DNA from 2 places in the Methylocystis sp. sgz306128 genome. Region 1 is predicted to be linked to the other one. Evidence: predicted binding sites of a transcription regulator. Region 1 holds the regulator's gene; the other holds the start of a gene.
The links. Region 1 encodes LexA, which represses DNA repair genes until DNA is damaged. Its sites were predicted from a motif close to TGTTCNNNNTGTGTTCNG; they were not measured.
Positions count from the first base shown of each region.

Region 2: the regulator LexA is predicted to act here: its motif matches at 4,711-4,728, upstream of AC0N03_RS01875 (PA0069 family radical SAM protein).

Region 1 covers NZ_JBVYWO010000011.1:59,375-70,836, reverse strand. Annotated here, with positions in the region: gene AC0N03_RS14485 (ROK family transcriptional regulator) at 1-970, shown strand, start outside; gene lexA (transcriptional repressor LexA) at 1,093-1,800, shown strand; gene AC0N03_RS14475 (ComEC/Rec2 family competence protein) at 1,852-4,200, opposite strand; gene gltX (glutamate--tRNA ligase) at 4,322-5,758, shown strand; gene gltA (citrate synthase) at 5,874-7,166, shown strand; gene AC0N03_RS14460 (N-acetyltransferase family protein) at 7,338-7,781, shown strand; gene AC0N03_RS14455 (lipid-A-disaccharide synthase N-terminal domain-containing protein) at 7,782-8,111, opposite strand; gene AC0N03_RS14450 (glycosyltransferase family 2 protein) at 8,104-8,853, opposite strand; gene AC0N03_RS14445 (ArnT family glycosyltransferase) at 8,859-10,628, opposite strand; tRNA gene AC0N03_RS14440 (tRNA-Arg) at 10,678-10,754, opposite strand; gene AC0N03_RS14435 (ETC complex I subunit) at 10,774-11,079, opposite strand; tRNA gene AC0N03_RS14430 (tRNA-Pro) at 11,132-11,208, opposite strand; gene AC0N03_RS14425 (DUF192 domain-containing protein) at 11,315-11,462, opposite strand, start outside.
Region 2 covers NZ_JBVYWO010000001.1:390,241-401,702, forward strand. Annotated here, with positions in the region: gene mutY (A/G-specific adenine glycosylase) at 1-1,008, shown strand, start outside; gene AC0N03_RS01855 (Imm74 family immunity protein) at 998-1,237, shown strand; gene AC0N03_RS01860 (DNA methyltransferase) at 1,251-2,411, opposite strand; gene AC0N03_RS01865 (ribonuclease HII) at 2,527-3,156, opposite strand; gene AC0N03_RS01870 (VOC family protein) at 3,173-3,568, opposite strand; gene AC0N03_RS01875 (PA0069 family radical SAM protein) at 3,592-4,698, opposite strand; gene AC0N03_RS01880 (hypothetical protein) at 4,828-5,298, shown strand; gene AC0N03_RS01885 (hypothetical protein) at 5,566-6,648, shown strand; gene AC0N03_RS01890 (hypothetical protein) at 6,967-8,043, shown strand; gene AC0N03_RS01895 (uracil-DNA glycosylase) at 8,053-8,910, opposite strand; gene AC0N03_RS01900 (electron transfer flavoprotein-ubiquinone oxidoreductase) at 9,017-10,696, shown strand; gene AC0N03_RS01905 (tetratricopeptide repeat protein) at 10,901-11,462, shown strand, end outside.

The DNA of each region.
Region 1 (11,462 bases):
CCGTCTCAAGCCCGAAGGCGCGTTCTCGCTCGGCCTCAAGGTAGGCCGCCGCACTTCCGATTTCGTCGTGATCAATTTCGTCGGCGATGTCCTGCTGCGCAAAAGGCTGACCTACAAATTCCCCCTGCCCTCCGATGTGCTGGAATTCGTGCGCGCGAATCTCGCCGAACTCGACGAGACCATGACAGCCGCGCAGATCGAGCGCATAGCGGGGCTTGGGATCGCGGCGCCGTTCGAATTATGGAACTGGGAGACGGAGGTTGCCGCCCCGCGCGATATTCTCGACCGTTGGCGCAATTTCGACATTGCAAAAGAAGTCGCCGCATTCTGCAAGTGGCCCGTAAGCCATTGCAATGATGCCACGGCCGCCTGCGCCGCGGAACTCACGTTCGGACGCGGCTGGACCTACCATTCCTACGTTTATTTTTTCATCGGTTCGTTCATCGGCGGCGGCATCGTGCTCGACGGCAATCTCTATCAGGGACGAACCGGCTATGCGGGCGCCATAGGACCGATGCCGATCGCCGTTAAAACCGAAAGCGGCTGGGAAAACCAGCAGATCATCCGTCACGCCTCGACCTATGTTCTCGAAAACCGATTGCGCGAGGCGGGCATTGATCCCTCCCCCGTGTGGATGACGCCGGAAAACTGGGAAAGCTTTGGCGACGTGCTGGAAGATTGGATGAAGGACACATCCCGGGCTCTCGCCCATGCCATCGTCTCCGCCGTCGCGATCATAGATTTCGACGCCGCTGTCATCGATGGGGCTGTGCCTGCATGGGTGCGCCAGCGCATCCTTGCCCTGACCAATGAGAACATCAAAAGTTTCGACTTGCAGGGTACGGCGCCATTTTTGGTCGTGGAAGGGACTGTCGGTGTTCAGGCCCGTGCAATCGGCGGCGCTTCTCTGCCGTTTCTGGAGAATTTCACGCGCGATCGTTCTGTTCTGTTCAAGCTGAGCGAATCCTGAAATATTTGCATTAATATTTCGATGCTTTTCTACCCGCACTTGCAGAACACAAAATGAACCTTTATGATATGTTCACGGTTTGATTTGGTTCTGTACCAGACAATGTTAAGCGGGTCGGTTAAATGCTCACAAAAAAACAAAGCGATCTTTTGCGATTTATTCATGAACGGCTGAAGGAAACGGGTGTACCGCCTTCCTTCGAGGAAATGAAGGAAGCGCTGGATCTGCGCTCCAAATCAGGCATCCACAGGCTGATCATGGCTCTGGAAGAGCGCGGATTCATCCGAAGGTTGCCCAACCGCGCCCGGGCGCTGGAAATCCTGCGTCTGCCAGAGTCGTCCATGCCTGCTTCGGCGCGCGGGCAGAAATTCTCTCCGAGCGTTATCGAGGGTAATCTTGGCAAGGTTCGCCAGACTCCGGTCCAGAGCCAGCCGGATGATGTACAGCAGACGATTGCCGTTCCCGTCATGGGCCGTATCGCGGCAGGTACGCCGATATCGGCGATTCAGTCGCGCATGGCGACCATTTCAGTGCCGCCGGAAATATTGGGCAAGGGCGAATTCTTCGCGCTGGAGGTTCGCGGCGATTCGATGATCGATGCGGGCATTCTTGACGGCGACACGGTGTTGATCCGGCGGCAGGACAGCGCCGATACGGGCGACATCATCGTCGCGCTGATCGATGACGAAGAAGCCACTCTGAAGCGGTTGCGCAAACGCGGTGCCTCGATCGCGCTGGAAGCCGCCAATCCGGCTTATGAAACACGGATCTTCTCGCAGGACCGCGTGAATATTCAGGGCAAGCTGATCAGTCTGATGCGGCGGTACTGAGGCGCGTGTTCGCACTGAACTGGCATGCCGACGGCATCACCGGGCCGTTGGCTATGGCGAGAGCTCAATGGCTGAATCGTCAGAAGCCGGATCAGCCAAAGACAAAGCATCTTCCGGCTTTACGGCTTCGCTGGTCTGGTCATTGGCTTCGACTGCAGGCGCTGGAACATGCGGCTTCGTTGATGCGCGTATTTTCGGCAGCCAGGGCCTGTCCGTTGTTATCCCCCGCTCAGAAGCAACAAGCTGCAACCCCGGCAGCGAGAGGGTAGCTGCTCCGGACATGGCCAGGCGGTTGCGGTCAAATATCTGGCTGGCGGCGCAATCGGGTGGCGCAACAAGCGGCGATACGATCAGGGCGGCACGCTGGCAGTCTTCCGCGAACGCCTCAGCCCGGTAAACAATTGAAACAAACTTGTCATTCCCCATCGGCATGACACAGCCAAGCTCATCGCAGGACTGGCTCGAACTCATCGCGTCGGAGGCCGCGCGTCCGTCGGCATCCGCCGTGAGCCACTGGTTCGCGGCAAATTCGCTGACATGCCGCCCGGCAATCGTAAGCCGTCCGTCGGCCTGCCGCACAGCAATAAAATCGCCGGAGGGCGGCACAATGATGTCAAACGGCGCACCCATAACCGCGCCGCACAGGCCAGCGATAGCGCATGGCAATGCGAGCAGCCGAAGAGCCCAGGTTCGCCATATCACCATGTTCAGGATCGCCAGTGTCAGAAAAGGCAGCGCCCATCCGGCGAAGGCGTGAACATGAAGGGAAGCGCCGGGCAAGGACGCAATGACACGCGCCATAGCCAGAACGAGCCTGATGCCAAGGCCGAGATAGGTCCAGACCAGCCCGTCCAGACCCAGAGGATAAAGCAAAGTGCCGATCAGCGCGGCTGGCACCGCAAAAAATTCGATGATCGCCATGGTCAGCGGATTACCGATCGCAACATAGGGGCTCAGTTCGTGAAAATCCGCAGCCATGAACGAGGCCGTTGCCGATGTCGCGCAGACCGTGGCCAGAAGAAGATACAACACTTTCCTGAAACTGCGCTGGAACACTCCAATAAAACCAACTGCGCGCGGATTGCCTTGCGTGACAAGACCGTTCTGAACATTATCGATCAGCGAAGCCGTCCGGGTTTGACGCTGCTCATGCACCGCAACAAGAGCCGCCACTGCGGCAAAAGAAAGCTGGAAGCTCGCTCCTGTCAGCACTTCGGGCTCTAAAGCAATCACAACCAGCACGGCAAGCGCGAGATTTCGCATCGTCAGCGCCGACCTGTTACACAAAATGGCGCAAAGCATGATGATCGTCATCAGCAGCGCGCGCTCCGTGCCAACGCGTGAGCCGGTACCGAGATCATAGAACGCAGAGGCGATGATTGCGATGATTGCCGCCAGCTTTTTGATGGGAAGATGCAACGCCATATATTCGGATTGCGCCAGCAGGCGGCGGGAAAGCCAGAATATTATGCCCGCGACAAGCGTCATCTGAATGCCGGAAATGGTGATGATGTGGAATATGCCCGCCTGCCGGATAAGCTCAAGCGAATCGGCGTTGAGCAGCATTCGCTTGCCCGTCACCATAGCGGCCGCAATCGCGCCCTCCTGCCCGCCGATGCTGGCGCTTACGCGTTCCGCCAGCCGGTCACGGATGTGATCGATTCCGGTCCAAAACCAATCGCGCCAACCAAGCTGGCCGCGTTCAGCGATACGGGTTACAGGTCCCAGGGCAGAACCAACAGCGCCGAGGCCGGAAAAATAAGCATCGCGTGCAAAACTATAGCCGCCGGGTATGCTCGGTTGCGAAGGCGGCAGGATCCGCGCACGCACACGCACATGATCACCCGCAGCAAAATCTGCCGGGCCGCGCGTGGACAAGCGAATGCGCAGCGGATGCCCCGAATAATCCATCACTTTCCCATCGCTGCCCACGGCAAGGCCCACCCGCAAGACAAAGCGCGCTCCATCCGCGCGCCTGTCGAATGTTTCGACCATGCCTTCGACATCCATGATCCGGATATGATCGATGACGGGGGCGGCCACACGCGCCGTGCGCCATCCCGCACTGAAAAAGCCTGCCCAGAGCGCAAATGCCATCATGAATACGGCGAATAACGCCCGCTTCCTGCGCGCCAGATAGGCGCCGCCCGCTGCAAGCAGGCACAGCGCGAACACGAACACCAGCGATGGCTCCTGTTCGGCCGAAAGATAGAGCAGGACACCGGCGCCCGCCGCAACTGGAAGCCAGAGGAAAAGCCGCCGTTCGGCGCATTCGACAGCCCAAGCGGCCTGATATGTCTCCAGCAGACGACGCATTCTGGCCGCAAGCGCCAATCCGATGCTATATCGGGCGCGGTAGCCGCTCAACAAAGCACTCTGCGTCCGATTGCCGTGGCTCACGATGGCGATCACCTCTTTACTTAGCCAAATGTCATGTTAACACCATGCCCGAACCTATTTAGCAACAGCAGGCTGGCGCGCTCGCGGCGTTCAGTCTCCATTCTGCCAATTGGAACTTTCAATGTCACGTCCCGTGGTCACTCGCTTCGCTCCCTCGCCGACAGGCTTTCTGCATATTGGCGGCGGACGAACGGCTCTGTTCAACTGGCTTTTCGCCAAGAAGATGGGCGGAAAAATGCATCTGCGCATCGAGGATACCGACCGCGAGCGCTCAACCGATGCGGCCATTTCCGCCATACTCGATGGCCTGCAGTGGCTTGGGCTGGAATGGGACGGCGAAGTCGTCTATCAGTTTGCCCGCGCGCAGCGGCACCGCGAGGCAGCCGAAAGCCTTCTGGCGCAGGGCAAAGCCTATCATTGCTATGCAAGCGCACAGGAACTTGAAGAAATGCGCGAACGTGCACGGGCGGAAGGACGGACTCCCCGCTATGACGGGCGCTGGCGCGACCGCGACCCGAAAGACGCCGAGTCTCTGATCGCTGCCGGCGTCAAACCTGTCATCCGGCTCAAAGCGCCCATCGACGGCGAGACAGTGGTCGACGATCAGGTGCAGGGCCGCGTCACTTGGGCGAACAAGGACCTCGATGACCTGATCCTGCTGCGCTCCGACGGCACGCCCACCTACATGCTGGCTGTTGTGGTCGACGATCACGATATGGACGTGACCCATGTCATCCGCGGCGACGATCACCTGACGAATGCGGCACGACAGACACAGATTTACAATGCCTTCGGCTGGGATATTCCGGTTTTCGCGCATATTCCGCTGATTCATGGGCCGGACGGTTCCAAATTGTCAAAGCGTCATGGCGCGCTGGGTGTCGATGCCTATCGCAGCATGGGCTATCTTCCTGCGGCCCTTCGCAATTATCTCGTGCGTCTTGGCTGGAGCCAGGGCGATCGCGAATATTTCAATACCGCAGAAATGATCGAAGCCTTCAGCCTGAACGGCATCGGCCGTTCGCCCTCGCGTTTTGATTTTGCCAAACTGGAGAACATGAACGGGCATTACATGCGCGCCACGCCGGATGGCGAGTTGCTGGATGAATTATTGCGCACCTTGCCCTACCTAGAAAATTACGCGCATCTGGCGCAGCACATGGATGAAAGCAAAAAAGCGCAGTTGCTTGCCGCGATGCCCGGCCTGAAAGAACGCGCCAAAACGCTGAATGAACTGATGGATGGCGCTGCATTTCTCTTTGCCAGGAACCCCATTCCGATGGACGCCAAGGCTATAGAAACGTTGAAGAACGGCGGCGCGGCACATATCAAGGCAATGCTGCCAGCACTTTCGGCACTGCCCAAATGGGGCGCGGCTGAAACCGAGGCTTGCGTGCGAGATTATGCCGCATCTGCGACAATAAAGCTGGGGCAAGCCGCGCAGCCTTTACGTGCGGCCTTGACGGGAAGACTGACTTCTCCTGGTATATTTGATGTTTTAGCAGTTCTTGGCCGAGAAGAGAGCCTGATCAGACTAAATAATGCTGTCAATCTGTAAGCCATAGCTCGACTTGAACGGACGTACGCAATAGTCTAGATTTTCCGCAACGCACAATTTCGTAGACCATGCATCAACATGCTAGGTCGACACTTCCAGAAAAAGGGGCCTTTTTATGAGTGCACAAACCTCAACGTTCAAAATTGGCGAAAAATCGGTTGAAATGCCGGTGAAGAACGGAACGATTGGTCCGAATGTAGTCGATATTTCAAAGCTTTACGGCCAGACCGGCATGTTCACATATGACCCGGGCTTTACATCGACGGCAAGCTGCGAATCCAAAATCACCTATATCGATGGTGATGAAGGCGTTCTGATGTATCGCGGCTATCCGATCGAACAGTTGGCTGAGAACGGCGACTTTCTGGAAACCTGCCATCTCCTGCTGCATGGAGAATTGCCGACCTCCACCCAGAAGGCCGATTTCGATTTCCGCATCTCGCGCCACACAATGGTGCACGAACAAATGGCCCGCTTCTTTCAGGGCTTTCGCCGCGACGCACATCCCATGGCCGTGATGGTGGCTTCCGTCGGCGCGCTTTCTGCCTTCTATCACGATTCAATCGATATTTCCGATCCGACGCAGCGCATGATCGCGTCCATGCGCATGATCGCGAAAACACCGACACTGGCGGCCATGGCCTATAAATATAACATCGGCCAGCCGTTCGTTTATCCGCGCAACAATCTCGATTACACGTCGAATTTCCTCCATATGTGCTTCGCTGTGCCATGCGAGGAATATGTGCCGAACCCGGTGCTTGCCCGGGCGCTGGATCGGATTTTCATTCTTCATGCCGATCACGAGCAGAATGCCTCGACATCGACAGTCCGTCTTGCGGGATCATCCGGCGCCAATCCTTTCGCCTGCATTGCTGCCGGCATCGCGTGTCTCTGGGGGCCGGCGCATGGCGGCGCCAACGAGGCGGCCCTCAAGATGCTGGCCGAGATCGGCACTGTCGATCGCATTCCGCATTATATCGCCCGCGCCAAAGACAAGAACGATCCGTTCCGTCTGATGGGCTTCGGCCACCGGGTTTACAAACACTATGATCCACGCGCGAAAATCATGCAGAAGACGACTCATGAGGTTCTCGCCGAGCTTGGCATCAAGGATGATCCGCTTCTCGATGTAGCGCTGGAACTGGAGCGTATTGCGCTTAGCGACGAATATTTCATCGAAAAGAAGCTCTATCCGAATATCGATTTCTATTCCGGCATCACGCTGAAGGCCATGGGCTTCCCCACCTCGATGTTCACGGTGCTCTTTGCCGTGGCCCGCACGGTGGGCTGGATTGCCCAGTGGAAGGAAATGATCGAAGAGCCCGGCCAACGGATCGGACGCCCGCGCCAGCTCTACACTGGTGCAACCCGCCGCGATTATACGCCGATCAGCCGCCGCGCATAATCTCAAAGCAGAAGGCAATCAGAAGACTTCAAGATTGGAGTTATGCCGATCAAGCGCCTTCGCCGAAGAAGAAAAACGGCGCCGACGGATCCCGGCAATCTGACTGCCCGCTGTTTCAGCCATTGCGGCCCGGATATTTTATCCGGGCCTTTTAATATGCAATAATGCCTCATGAGCAAAATAATCCGCGCACTTCGTCCTGATGATCACGAGCAATGGCTGGCATTGTGGCTCGGCTATCGCCGGTTTTATCAGAGCCTGCCTTCAGATGATGTGACAGCTGCAACATGGCAGCGTTTGCTCTCGCCGGACGAGCCTGTTTATGGCCTCGTGGCGGAAGAAGGATCGCGGCTAACCGGGCTCGTTCATTATATTTTTCATCGCAGCACATGGTTTGTCGAACCGGTGTGCTATCTACAGGATCTCTTCACTGCTGAAGACAGACGTGGCAGCGGGATTGGCAAATCCCTGATCGAAGCCGTGTATCAAGTTGCCGAAAAGGAAAACATCGGCCGCGTCTACTGGCTGACCCACAAAACCAATCAGGCGGCCATGGCGCTCTATGATCAGATCGCGGAACAATCCGGCTTTATCCAATATCGCAAAAACATGTGATCATTCAGCGGTTTGAGAATATTTTTTCTCTTTTTGAATCAACATGAGATTGCGGATATACACCAGTACATTGGGCCCCTGCCCGAGAATGAATACGGGGTCGCGCCGATAAAACGCATAAGCGGACAATAAGAGCGCGCCGCCGATCGACAGATACCAGAAACTGAGCGGAATGACGCTGCGCCCTGCGCGTTCACTGACAATCCACTGCACGCCAAAGCGCAGAATGAACATCGACTGGCCCACCATGCCCATGACGACCCAACCGTCGAAGGAGCGGATGAACACGCTGTCCAGATAGGCAATGAGCTGCGACCAAAGCTCAATCATGGCCAATCTCCACACATTGCGGAATGCGCTTGCGGCGACTGATCAGCCAGCGTACGCCCATGAGATCGACAATGCCCACCCACAGACGATCGAAAAATCCATAATTCGACACGCCGGTATGACGTGGACGATCCACGACATCGCAATATGCGATGCTAAAGCCCTCGCGCCGCACCAAAGCTGGCATAAATCTGTGCAGGGCGTCAAAATATGGCAGCGCCAGATAGACCGAGCGATGAAAACATTTCAACCCACAACCTGTATCGCGCGTTCCATCCTTCAGTACGGCGTTGCGCACCTTATTCGCTAAACGCGATTGAAAGCGCTTGAAGCCGGTATCCTTGCGCCCCAATCGCTGCCCCTGCACCATCCCGCACCCCGGCCCGGCCTGGCGCAGTTTCGCGAACATCTCGGGAATGAAGGCGGGATTGTTCTGGCCGTCGCCATCCAGCGTGACGACAATATCTGCCCGCGCCGCACGAACGCCAGAGCGCACAGCGGCAGACTGACCGCAGCTTTTTTCATGATGCAACACACGCAGGAATGAATGCTCACGCTGCAATCTGGCCAATTCGACGGCCGTCGCATCCGAAGAGCCATCGTCGACATAAATAATCTCGAAGCCGCCGATTTTGCCGCAGGCCGCAATGATCTCATCAATCAGCGGAGCCACGTTTCCGGCTTCATTTCGCACCGGCACGACAACGGAGAGTTCAGGTTTCAAGAGAGACGCCTCGTTCATGGCTCTTATTGGCGCACATAAACGGCAATGTCCAGCCTCTTGCCAGACCCGATATTGATTCCAGCAATATGCGACACCGGCTCAGTTGCCAGTCCGACGGGCAATTGAGCGAGAAACGCAGGCTCTTCTTGCTGCGTGACAAAGGCCATTCTGCAACCGCCAGCGCCATAAAAGGCACCAGCAGCAGCGCCATTTGTCAGCTGCAGGTCAGTCTGCGTCAGAAACACGAGGCTTGGTTCCGCATAACCGGCACTGGCCATCTGCAACGGCCCGCATGACAGATCGCGCTGTATATCGCGGTGGATTTCCGCAAGCCGTGGCGAGAGGGCAAAAGGAGCAAAGGCCGGTCCTGTCACAACTGTGGAATAAGCCATGACAAATACACAGAAGGTTGCGGCAATATAAGCGCCGATGGCGTTCTCGCCGTGCTGTCTGCCCAGATACCGCATATAATGGCCAAGCAGCAACATTCCCGCCAGTGCCAGCACTCCCATCGAAATCACAAATGGTATTGCCTGCTCCAAATCCGCCGGCACAGACACAAGCTTTACCGATACCGGAACAAAACTGTTCAGCCATAGTAATGCGCCCGCACCGATAAGGCTTATCGGCACGAGAATCGTGAGAATGGCAGAAAGCCAGCGCTTCCAACCGCTATACGCCTTCATGATCGAATCGAACTGGCAAGCGGTCAGAATTGCAATTGCCGGATAGAGCGGCAGGACATAGTGCGGAAGCTTGGTCGGCACCAGTTCAAACATCAGCCAGCCCGGCACGAGCCAGGCCAGCAAAACAGCAACGCGCGGCTCCTTACGCGCAATCCAGACCAGCGGCGCAGCGGCAAGCGCCAATGGCGCCAACGGCCAGGCTGTCACCCAGAACAGAGCAAAATAAGTCAAAGGCGGCGCACCATGCGACTCCTGTCCCTGCGCAACTTTGCCCATCATGTCCTGCCCCACCGAATCGGTAAAAAAGGCGCCATGCGTTTTCAGGCCGATCAGCACGAACCATGGCAGGACAACAACAAGACACAGAGCGAGGCCAAGAAGCGGGCGAAGCGGCAACAGCCAGCGCAGCGAACGCTCTTTGAAGGACAAAACGCCAATAGCCAGCAGCAAAAACAATGGCGTGAGCGGCCCCTTGACGAGAAGACCCAGCGCCACGGCGGCCCAGAAAATCAAGGCATGGGAAAAGGCCAGCGTGCGGCGCAGATAAAGCCGAATAAACGCGCCGAAAGCCGCGACCACCGTCATGGTGAGCGTGGCATCGGTCTTGGCAAGGCGCGCCTCGACGCCCAGCAGCAGACATGAGGCCATCAACAGCCCGGCAATCAGCGCGCGTTTTCGATCCGTTACCGCAAGCGCCGCCCAATATGTCAGCAATACCGTGGCAAGCGCCGCTGCCAGCGACGGCAGACGATAGATCCAGATTCGCTGCCGCGCCTCGGGAATGCCAGCCGCTTCAGCCAGACTGACGGCGGCGGCCTGCAGCCAGTAGATTCCCACAGGCTTCTTGTTGCGGGCCTCATCCTGAAAGCGGATAGAAACGAAATCGTGCGTCTCAAGCATCTGCTTCGTCGCTTGCGCGAACCGGGGCTCGTCCCGGTCCATTGGTTGCAGGGAGAAAAAACCCGGCAAAAAGAGCGCAAGCGCGACAACAGACAGTAGCAAAAAGGCCCGCGCATGAGAAATACGCGCCCATTCCATCACGACAACGAAAAAATTAGGGTTTTCAGCCGAAGCGTCCATGGCTTTTCCGATCGTGGCCTGCGGCAAGCATATGCACACTCCTCACGCCATCAGCCAAACCCCTGCCCAGGCTGACTGGCGACCTCGGCAGGGCTCGAACCTGCGACCTGCCGCTTAGAAGGCGGCTGCTCTATCCAGCTGAGCTACGAGGCCGAAGCAGCGAAATGGCGCTTCAATGCGTCCAAGAACCGATTCTATTATGACGGAAATTATCCGAATAGGACATACCCTTGCGTACACGTTGCTTGGGCTCTTCCACGCGAAAGGCCAGCCCCTGCCGCTTGGCGTAGGCGACCGCTTCTTCCTTTGTTTCGAACCAGAGCCTGACCTGCGAGAGCATATCGGCAGAAGAGGTCCAGCCCATCAGCGGGTCTGAACTGCGCGGCTGCGCCGCCTCATATTCCAGCAACCAACGATTTGACTTGGCTGCGCCCGATTGCGTGGCTGTTTTGGCAGGACAATAAATGCGTGCGCTCATTTTTTAAACCTGTTCAAGAGCCGGAGACTTGGCCTCAACATCAAGCGGTAGGTGGTCGGGGTAGCTGGATTCGAACCAACGGCCTATAGTACCCAAAACTATCGCGCTACCAGACTGCGCCATACCCCGATGCGCGATTGAGTAGCATTGCCTCGGCCTACCGGCAAGACCTGAATTGCTCCAAGGACAAAAACTTGCGCATTCTCATAAGGCCGCATCGATACATTTGCCGGCATTATTGAAAAATGGTCGATTTCATCACATCGCCAGCCTTGATCTGCAGGCGCGCCGCCGTACCGGCGTTCACCTCCAGAACCGCATAGGCGGGACCATGCGAGGAAATAATATCCTCCGACATGGGCTCGGCATTCTCGGCGATCCAG
Region 2 (11,462 bases), on a different contig from region 1:
CGCCACCAAAGACGCTTTCCCTGGCGGGCCGCCCCCGGCGAGCGCAATTCCCCCTACCGCGTATGGCTCTCCGAGATCATGCTCCAGCAGACGACGACCGCCGCCGTAGTGCCTTATTTCGAGAAATTCTGCCGTCTCTGGCCCGATGTGAAGGCGCTGGCCGATGCAGAGCCTGCCGAAATCATGTCGGCATGGGCAGGCCTCGGCTATTATTCCCGTGCCCGCAATCTTCATGCCTGCGCCCGGGCGGTGGCTGAACGGCAGGGCCTTTTTCCAGATAATGAAACGGACCTGCGCGCATTGCCCGGCATCGGGCCTTATACCGCGGCCGCCATTGCCGCCATTGCCTTCGACCGCCGGGCCGTGGTGGTGGATGGCAATGTCGAGCGCGTGGTGTCGCGGCTCTTCGCCATTGAAGAGCCTGTTCCTGCGGCAAAGGCCGAAATCCGGGCCATGACGGATCACATCACGCCTGATCACCGATGCGGAGATTTTGCTCAGGCGATGATGGATATAGGCGCAACCATCTGCCAGCCGAAACGGGCCGATTGTTTGATCTGTCCGCTGCAGCCGGAATGCCGCGCCGCAGCCACAGGGCGGGCGGAGGAATATCCGCGCCGGAAGGAAAAGACCCGTCGGCCGGAGCGGCGCGGGGCAGTGTTTCATCTTGCGCGGGACGATGGGGCGGTGCTCGTGCGCTCGCGTCCTGAAAAGGGGCTGCTGGGCGGCATGAGCGAACTGCCCGGCACAGACTGGAGCGCGGATTTCGATGCCGGATCAGCCCTGACTCTTGCTCCGGCCAGCGCCCGGTGGCGTCGGCTGCCGGGGGCGGTACGCCATGTTTTCACGCATTTTGCGCTCGAACTTACTGTATTTCACGCGCAAACTGCGCAGGCGGCTTCCGCGCCGGGCGGCTTTCGCTGGGTGTTGTCCGGTGATATGGAGAAGGAGGCTTGGCCAAGCCTGATGCGCAAAGTGCTGAAGAAGGTTTCCTCGCATGAACATTGAACTTTTAGAGGACCATTTCCTCATTTTTGTCGCCGGAAAACGCGTCAGCGTACCGGTTGCGGTGCAGCCGGATGGCGCAGACGGGCCGGATCTTGTGGTCTATCTTGACGAGATCGACCATTGGGAGGGGCCTGAAGGCGGGGAAATCAGCCTTGAGGAACTCGCCAGGCTTGCGGAATGGATCGAATCTTACTGCGACAAACAGGGTCTCGATGTCGAATTTGAATAAATTCCACCGAGACTTATTCGGCTGCGAGCTTAAGCGAAGCGCGGATAGTGTCGCGGTATTCGTCAATCATGACGAATCCTTGAGCGGTTTCGATGTGCCAGAATGTCCAGCCGTTGCAGGCCGGCAAGCCCTGCGCCAGCGCTCCGATCTTGTGAATTGAGCCGACAATATTCTGATACATCAGCGTGCCGTCGGCGCGCACAATGGCGGAAAAGCGGCCACGCGCATCGGTGAGTCTGGTACCCGGCAGGATCAGGCCCGCTTCGACCACTGAGGCAAAGGCGACGCGCGGTTCGCTGCGCTTGGCTGGTGCCTCGGATACGGCCTCTTTGGGCAAAGGCTGGATGGCATCGATCCGCGTCCGCGCTGCTGCCGCATAAGTTTCGTCGCGCTCCAATCCGATGAACCGACGGCCAAGTCGCCGCGCCACAGCGCCGGTCGTGCCTGTTCCGAAGAACGGGTCCAGCACCACATCGCCGGGATGGGTCGTGCTCATAATGACACGGGTGAGCAGGGCCTCAGGCTTCTGGGTCGGGTGTGTTTTGCGGCCATCCTTGTCCTTGAGGCGCTCAGCCCCCGTGCAGATGGGGAAATACCAGTCCGACCGCACCTGACAATCTTCGTTTCCGGCTTTCAGAGCCTCATAATTGAACGTATAATTCCGGGCCGAGGCCGATTTTGAAGCCCAGATCAGCGTTTCATGCGCATTTGTGAAGCGCCGCCCGCGGAAATTGGGCATGGGATTGGCCTTGCGCCAGACGATATCGTTGAGCAGCCAGAAACCGAGATCCTGCATCAGCGCGCCAACGCGGAAAATATTGTGATAGGAGCCGATGACGAAAATTGTCGCGTCATCCTTCATCACGCGGCGCGCGGCGGTGAGCCAGTCGCGGCAGAAGGAATCATAGGCGGCGAAATCCTGAAATTTATCCCAGTCGTCATCCACCGCATCCACCAGACTGTTGTCCGGGCGGTGCAACTGACCTTCCAATTGCAGATTGTAGGGTGGATCGGCAAATATCAGGTCGACCGATTTCGCCGGAAGGCTGTTCAGGGACGCAACGCAGTCACCAAGAAGGATTTTATCGATGGGAAGGGGTTCGGGCAAAACCTCGGTACGCGTGACCTTTATCCGAGGTTTTGGTCCGACATTCCCAGCATATGGCTTACTCATGACACACACCGGTTACGCAACTGACCGGGTGATCATGCGGCTGTTAAGGTAAAGACGAGGTTTATGGCTTCATTCGAATGCTGTCCCTTTTCCGAACGACTTTCGTAACAAACCCTTAAATTCTGGGCTGTTTTGCCGTGGAAAGGCCGGAACTGGGTGCAAAGCTCAGCCTGTGATAGCGGCTCGGACCATTTTTTTTCAGGGCGGTAAGGTGAAACGCGGTGCCGTAGCCGACATGGCGGGCAAAACCGTAAACGGATTCGCGCTCAAGCCCCTGCATCAGGCGGTCGCGGCAGACTTTGGCAATGATCGAGGCCGCCGCGATCGACAAGCTCCTGCTGTCCCCCCTGACAATGGCGCTGGCGGGCGCCGGCAGGTTCTGCGGCACATCGCGCCCGTCGATGAGGATATAATCCGGAGCAACGGCAAGACTCGAGCAGGCCTGTCGCATGGCATTCAATGTCGCCATGCGGATATTGACGCTGTCGATGACCTGCGCTGGCGCGTGCACGAGCGAAATGGCCATGGCTCTGGCGCAGATCGTGTCAAACAGAGCCGCGCGCTGCCGGGCTGAAAGTTTCTTTGAATCATCCAGCCCTTCGGGCAGCCATGCCGGATCAAGAACGACTGCAGCAACGGTGACAGGCCCGGCAAGCGCCCCGCGCCCGACCTCGTCGACACCGGCTATAAAACTATGGCCGGCGTCCATGACTGACCGTTCAAGCGAATAATCGGGTGCAGGCAAAGTGCTTCCAGAGAGGTTATGATCCCACGCGGCAGGCGACCTTGAAAATATGCCCATCTGGTTCGATAAAGCAACCGGTCGTCATTCCCGACGCATGCCGCTCCGCCGGTTTCAGTATGGTCGCGCCGGCGGTACGGGCGCGCTCGAGCAGGTTTGCGACGTCCTCGGCGGCCGCGACGCTCAATGTAAAAATTGCGGTTGGATTGTGGCCGCGCATAATCTGCCATCCGGCTTCCGCCGCGAGATTGTCATGCCGCACAAGCTCCAGAGTGCACGGTCCCAGACTGAAAGTCCGCTTCTCTTCCGGACTGTCCGACCCCAGCGCGTTGCAGCCGAGTCGCGAGAAAAAATCTCCCGCAGATTCAATATCCGCCACGCCGAGGGCGACGGCGGAAAAATGTGGCCCGGCCATATGCGCCTCCCTGATCATTAGAGTCAAAATAGACTGAACTGCTTGCCCAGAGCTTGAGGCGGCACGAAGAGATCGGTGCGCAACTGGCTTCGTACTCTCTCGAGACCCAGCGCTTTGCAGGCCCGCTCGAAACGGCGCCCCAGCATCCAGGCATAGGGCCCGGTGCCGGTCATGCGTCGGCCAAACTCCGCATTATAATCCTTGCCCTCATGCGTGGACTGGATGAGCGCCATGACATGGCGCAATTTATCGGGATAATGTTCGAGCAGCCATTGCCGGAACAGATCCCGCACCTCGCCGGGCAGCCGCAGCAGGACATATCCCGCGTCAATGGCACCGAAAGCCTTCGCCCGCGTCAGTATGGTTTCTATTTCGCTGTCGTTGATGCCGGGGATGATCGGCGCGACAAGAACAGAAACAGGTATGCCTGCCGCAGCGAGGCGTTCAACCGTTTCAAGGCGTCTGGCCGGCGTCGGCGCGCGCGGCTCCAGCTTGCGGGCCAGTGCGGCGTCCAGCGTCGTTACCGAAATGGCGACCCGGACGAGATTTTGCTCGGCCATCGGCTTGAGCAGGTCTATGTCACGCTGGATCAGAGCCGATTTGGTGACAATTCCTACGGGATGCCGGGTTCTCGCCAGAACTTCCAGAATGCTACGCATGATGCGGCGCTGGCGTTCCAGCGGCTGATATGCGTCCGTATTCGTGCCGATGGCGATGAGTTTGGGCTGATATCCGGGGCGGGAAAATTCTCGCTCCAGCACCTCAGCCGCTCCCTCCTTGGCGAAGAGCTTTGTTTCGAAATCGAGGCCGGGCGACAAGCCCATATAGGCGTGGCTGGGCCGGGCAAAACAATAGACACAGCCGTGTTCGCAGCCGCGGTAGGGGTTAACTGAACGCTCAAAGCCAAGATCGGGGGACTCGTTGCGCGTGATCATGCTGCGCGGACGCTCGCTCATCACTTCCGTTTTGAATATGGGCAGCGTCTCCAGGCTCGCCCAGCCATCGTCGGCCGCCTCCCGCCGGATGGATTCAAACCTGCCATCCGGGTTGGAGACCGCGCCCCTGCCGCGCCGACGTTCGGCCTGAATGATGTCTGCAGTGTTGAATTGCGTGGCAAAGGCGATGGACATGATCTTCTGAACCTGAACAAAATAGGAACAAAGAACAAATAGAAAACAAAATTTCCTCCGTCAATAGGTTTTTTGGATGGTGATCTTGCGGCTTTCCGGCTTCCCATTTAGTCAGGATGCGGAGGCCGCATGTTTTCAGTGCTGATTTGGGCAAACTCGGACGAATCTACCGGACAGATTGCACGCTCGCTTGCCAGTCTGGTGCCGTTCGCCGTCGAGGGGCAGGTTCGTGACGTCGCCATTATTACGGCGCGCATCGGGGACGAACTGGAGCGGCTCGCCGACGAGGCTGGGTGCTCGCTTTTTCGTCCGCATCAGTCGGGCGAGGCAGCGGCGGTCATGAAATCGGAGTTATTGCTGGTCGTGACGGCGGGATATGCCGCCAGCGAGCAGCTTTTTGCTGAGCTGCACCGCGCTGTAAGCGCGCAAGGCATGGATCGGCCTGTCCTGATCCAGCGCCGCAGCGGATGGCTGCGGGATCGTCTGAAGCCCGATATTGTCGGCTTTGCCGCGCTTCGTTCTGCGCTTGCGGCCATGCGGCAGCCGGACCCGGCCACAATCAGGCGCGGAATCGGCAGAGACAGAATTATCTGTATCTGAAGTGAAGGGCCGATTGCGCAATTACTTGTGCGAGGCGAAACGATCGACCGTATATGCTCCGATTTTTCAAATCAAAGTCCAAATTTTGTCAAAATTATTCATGTCAGAGATCGATCTGATTTTAACTTGTATTTATATTTCAAATTGAAAATATATAATTTCGTTAAACATGAATAATAAGCTTAACATTCGGTTTATATTGTAAATTATTTAAAAATATAAAATATGGATCTGGAAAATGTTGGAAAATATTGAAAGGAATTCGTTATGCCTGAATATAAAAAGTCCAAAAAAGAGCGCCCAGATATTGATAAACACGATCCGAAACCCCTGGATCCTGTCGTTGTAGTTTTACCTATTACAGGAACAGGGCAAGATTACACTTTTTCATCTGGCATTTCCAATGTTGTCCTCACGGATGGTTGGCTTAATAGGGTCACGCAACTGAACAAGGGCCGGACGCTCTTTCTCGAGACTTCCGGTAAGACTTGCGGCGAATTTGGCGGATCTTACGTTAGATCTGTTTCTGGAACGGACGGCACTATCGTTTTTGGCAATTATGGCACATTCGCTGCGCTCGCCAACAACTCCAGCGAATATATTATAAATTTTCGGGTCACAGACACGCTGGTGGTCGGAGATTCGGCGAAGGCGATTATTTCGACGCCCGTGTCGGGCTTATCTGGGGGATTGGGCGGTGTTGTTAACCTAATTGGCTCGAAACAATCCGTGGAACTGAAGGATAACGGCGTACTCGGCCTTGTAACGGGATTGAATTCCGGGGCTGTGCTCAAACTCGATGCCAAAAGTTATGTTCAGAGTCCGTATCAGGATGTCTGCTATAACGCATATCAGAAGGGCGGCGTCAGCGGTACCGGCGGCACAATCCAGATGACAGTCGGCAATTATGCTTTCATCGATAGTGGAAGCGATCTGTCGATTGACGGCATGGAAAAGACCAGCACGGTTGATCTCGAAGCAGCAACCGTTAGCAAGGCCGTAACTTCAGTTCATCTGAAGCATGCATCCGGCGGCACGCTGCGGTTGCAGGACAATGTCTTCGTTCAGGATAACGATGATATTGCTTCGCTCAGTTCCGGAGCCGACTTCACCATCAAAGTTAAAGACGGCTCGACAGTCTATATAGACGGTGCGCATTGGGCCTATGATCCGGCCGGTACGGCGGTGAAATATGGCTTGGGCGCCAACGATACGATCTACATTCATGACACCAGCCTTGGGGCGAAGTGTTTCCAGACCGTTGTTACCGATGCCTCGGGCAAGGCCACCACGAGCTATTCGAACGTTGCCACCTCAGTTTGGCCCGGGCTGACCCCTGTTGCTTATTAGGTGAGCAACTCACGCAGGATTGTCTCAAGCTTTTCCACGCCATGCGGGCCATGTCCCGCATGGCGTTATTATTTAAGCAATCATCATGGCGCGCCGGCCAGAGGATTTGTCCGATCTGCCGGAATTACGCTCATATGGCGGAGCCGCATGAAGACAGGAACAGTCGTTAAATCAAGGCAGTAACAGGCGAGAAATCACAATATAGAATTTAAATTCTACGTATAAATTCGTTTTAATCATGTTTAATAAGGTTAAAACTATGTAAAAATTGAAATTACACAAATATTATTTCATAAGACTGCTGAATGGAGGTTGGTTATGCCTGATAATGCAGTCAGTGAAGGTGCGTCTGTATCGGATCATGGGGCCGCGGCAGCGTCAGCCGCTGGTCCGGCGGGTGGCGGCGGCGGTCTCACATTGACCTCCAGCACATCCATGACGGGAGCCGGTCAGGCTGTCGGACTTACCGGCGACTCCACGATTCTGAGTCTGAAATCGGGCTGGCTGGGCCGTGTCGAAGGGCTGGATGCCGGACGCACGCTTGTTCTGAACAGCTCCGATTGCGGCTGCACCACGGGCGGTGCCTATGTTTATTCCGTGCGGGGCAAAGACGGGCTGGTCAATTTTGCCGGACCACACACATTTGCCGAGCTGGCCCCCGATGCGCGCGAGAATATCGTCAATTTTCAGACGACAGATACTTTGCAAGTCGACGACCGCGCCTCCGCTGTCATTTCGACACCCAAACCATTGCAGACAGGCGGTAAAGGTGGGGTCGTGCGCCTTGTCGGCAGCGGCCAGTCGATAAAGCTCAAAGACAACGGTGTGCTCGATATGGTCAGTCATCTCGACAGCGGCGCGGTGCTCATGCTGGGCGAGAACAGTTTTATCGGCCAATCCTACAATGCTGATTGCGGGCAGTTTCAGAATGCCGGGGTTTCTGGTTCGGGCGGATTAATTCAGTTCGGCGGCAATAATTTTGTCTATATTATCGAGGACAGTCTGGTCAGCCTGAGCGGGCTGGGCGCTCAGGATACGGTTAAAATGGCGCCCGGCCGCCAGCCGGCCTCGCCAACATCGGCTCATATCACTGGCGGAAATGCGGGCCATTTTTATCTTGAGAACAATAATTTTCTCGCCGACGACACGCCTTACACCCCGGACAAGAAATTTTCTGTTTCGGTTGCCGATAATGCAACGGTCTATCTCATGGGTTCGCACTGGGCGGTGGATGCGCCGAAACTGGCGGTCTCCTATCATTTCGGCGCCAATGACACTGTTCATATTTTTGACAGCAGTCTCGGCGCTTCGGTTTACGAAACTATCCGCACGGATGCGCATGGCGGCGTGCTGTCGAATGTGCGCTCGTCGACGCCGTGGGGTCTGGCAAGATAGGCGTACGGTTCAATCGACAAATTTCTGGCGGAACAGTTTCAGCCCGTCCCAGACTTTGCGTTTTCGCGGCGTCGAACGCATGATTTCTGTCAGCTCCGGCAACAGCAGAACGGGCGGGCGGCCCGGCAAAAGTGCAAGTTCCGTCAGGCCTTTTGCGTTTTTGTTAATGTCCAGCGCTTCGCCGGCCCAGCCAAGACAGATCAGGCCGCGCGGCTGCACAAGTTCGATCTGACGCAGGGCGAACGGCAGGCAGGTCTCGATGTGGTGCCTTGCCGGCATCATATGTCCCGGCGGAAACCATGGCACGATATGAGTGCGATAGGTTTCTTCAGGCGTTATGCCGATGGCGCGGAGCATATTGTCGAGCAATTGTCCGCGCGGGCCGGAAAAGGGCAGGGCGGTTTTGTCGTCCTCACGATCCGGCGTTTCGCCGATGATCATCAGTCTGGCCGATTCGGCGCCATGGCCAAAAACAAGGTTCTGCGCGGACTGACGCAGCGAACAGCCCTCAAATGCCGCAAGCGCCTCGCGCAATTCGTTCAGGCTTTCAGCGCGCGCGGCCAGCAAGCGGGCGCTTTCCAGTGCTTGTGCGGGGCTCGCCGGCGGCTCGGCCTCAATCGGCCGGACGCGTGGCGGGGGCTCGGCGCGCAGGGGCGCACGGGGCGGCGCCGGACGTATTTCGGCGGGTGCGCTGATCTGGACGGCCTCTTTCGCTGCAAATTCGGCAAAATGGTCGCGCGGGGTTTCGCCAATGGCCTCGTCAATGCCCATGGCTTCATACCATTCCAGCAGGTGCCGTGCCGCAAGCGCGGTCTCATAGGCGCCTGAAGGCCCGCCTTCATCAAAAGTTTGCTCGCGTTCATCCATAAAGGTTTAATACCATGTCTTGTTCTCCGAGGCGAGACAGGGCAAAGATAGGGCGTTTGCAGTGATCATTCCGTTTGCCGGTGCAGACGGGCGGGGAGAGGATGTTATGAGCTTGGATTTGGCGGATCTGCCTGAACGCGAAAGCATGGATTACGATGTGGTGATCGTGGGCGCAGGACCCGCCGGTCTGGCTGCCGCTATTCATATCAAGCAGATCAACCCGGACGCCTCGGTTGTTGTTGTCGAAAAAGGCTCCGAGGTGGGGGCGCATATCCTTTCAGGCGCTGTCATCGACCCTGTCGGGCTCGACAGGCTGCTGCCCGGCTGGCGCAGCGATGCCGATTGCCCGCTGACGACGCAGGTCAGCGAGGATCGCTTTTATTTTCTCGGCCCGGCAGGCTCAGTGCGGCTGCCCAATGTGCTGATGCCGCCGCTGATGAACAACCACGGCAATTTTGTCGGTTCGCTGGGCAAGGTCGTGCGCTATCTTGGCCAGCAGGCCGAGGCTCTCGGCGTTGAGATCTACCCCGGCTTTGCGGCGGCGGAGGTTCTCTACGGCGACAATGGCGAAGTCATCGGCATAGCCACTGGCGACATGGGCATCGGCAAGGATGGGCAGCCCAATGCGGCGTTCACGCGCGGCATGGAATTGCGGGGCAAATATACATTCATCGGCGAGGGCGCGCGCGGCTCTCTGGCCAAGCAGCTGATCGCCCGGTTCAAACTTGATGAGGGGCGCGAGCCGCAGAAATTCGGCATCGGCCTCAAGGAACTCTGGCAGATCGATCCGGCCAAGCATAAGCCCGGACTGGTGCAGCATTCCTTCGGCTGGCCTTTGGACGGATCAACCGGCGGCGGCTCGTTTCTCTATCATTTCGACGAGAATCTCGTTTCAGTCGGCTTTGTCGTGCATCTCAATTACACCAACCCGACCCTCTCGCCCTTTGACGAATTCCAGCGTTTCAAGACGCATCCGAGCATCGCTCCCCTGTTCGAGGGCGGCAAGCGCCTAGCCTATGGCGCGCGCGCCATCACCGAGGGCGGGTATCAATCCGTGCCGCGCCTGAGCTTTCCGGGCGGCGTTCTGCTTGGCTGTTCGGCAGGCTTTGTCAATGTGCCGCGCATCAAGGGCTCGCACAATGCCATTCTCTCGGGAATGCTCGCCGCAGAACACGTCTGCAAGGCTTTGGCCGAGGGCAGGGCGCATGACGAACTGACCGCCTATGAGCTTGGCTGGCGCGGGTCGGATATCGGCCGCGATCTTGTCAAGGTTCGCAATGTCAAGCCGCTCTGGTCGAAATTCGGCACCTATGCCGGCATAGCGCTGGGCGGTCTGGACATGTGGACCAATCAGCTTTTCGGATTTTCGCTCTTTGGCACGCTCCGGCACGGAAAGCCGGATTATGCCACGCTCAAGCCGCTGAGCGAAGTTCGGCCGATTGTCTATCCCAAGCCGGACGGCAAGATTTCCTTCGACAAGCTCTCCTCCGTTTTCCTGTCCTCGACCAATCACGAGGAAGACCAGCCGCCGCATCTGCGTCTGAAAGATCCCGCCATTCCGGTGGCGCAGAATCTGCCGATTTATGGCGAGCCGGCGCGGCTATATTGCCCGGCGGGCGTGTATGAGGTGGTCTATGCCGATGAGGCGGCCAAAACCGAGCCGCGTTTTGTCATCAATGCGCAAAATTGCGTCCACTGCAAAACCTGCGACATCAAGGACCCTGCCCAAAATATAAACTGGACTGTTCCGGAAGGGTCGGGCGGCCCAAATTATGCGCAGATGTGACGACACATCCGACAATTCACAAGTAAAGATGGCCGGACCGGGCGTTGAACACAATTTTATCCAAATATGTTGACAGCGTCCCCCGGCTTCGGCCTATCTCGGGCCTGATCTTCTGTCGCCATGAAAGGGCGCCCCTTGCATAAGCTCTGGTATCAACTTTCAAGAATTTCGCTCATGGCCGGGTGTCTCTGGCTGGCTGCGCCCATGCCTTCTTTCGCGCGCCAGCAGCTTATCGTCGCGACCCCCTTTGAGGTGGGCGCCACCCGTGCGGGCAATTATCTGGCGGCGCTGGTCGCCGGTTCGGAGCGCGATACTCTGGCGGCCTCGACGTTTTTTCAGGAAGCTCTCCGGCTTGATCCGGGCAACAGCGAGCTGATTGAACGGGCGTTCCTGTCCGCTTTGGCCAATGGCGACATGCCGTCAGCCTTTGAACTCGCGCGGCGCGAGATATCCAGCACGCCGCAGAGCGGTCTGGCCGCGCTCACGCTGGCGGTTCAGGCGGTTCACGATCACAAATATCAGCGCGCCCTGAATTATTTGCGGCGGCAGGGCGTCAGCGGGCAGGACATCACCGCGGTTCTTCTCTCCGCCTGGATAGAACAGGGGCTTGGCCATACGAAAAAAGCCCTTGCCGCGGTTGATCGCCTGCAGGACCCGAGCCTGCAGGTATTCCGCAATTATCATGCGGGGCTCATCGCCGATGTCGCGGGTGATACTGCGCTTGCCACGGCGCGGCTGGGCGCAGCCTATGCGCTCGACAACCGCA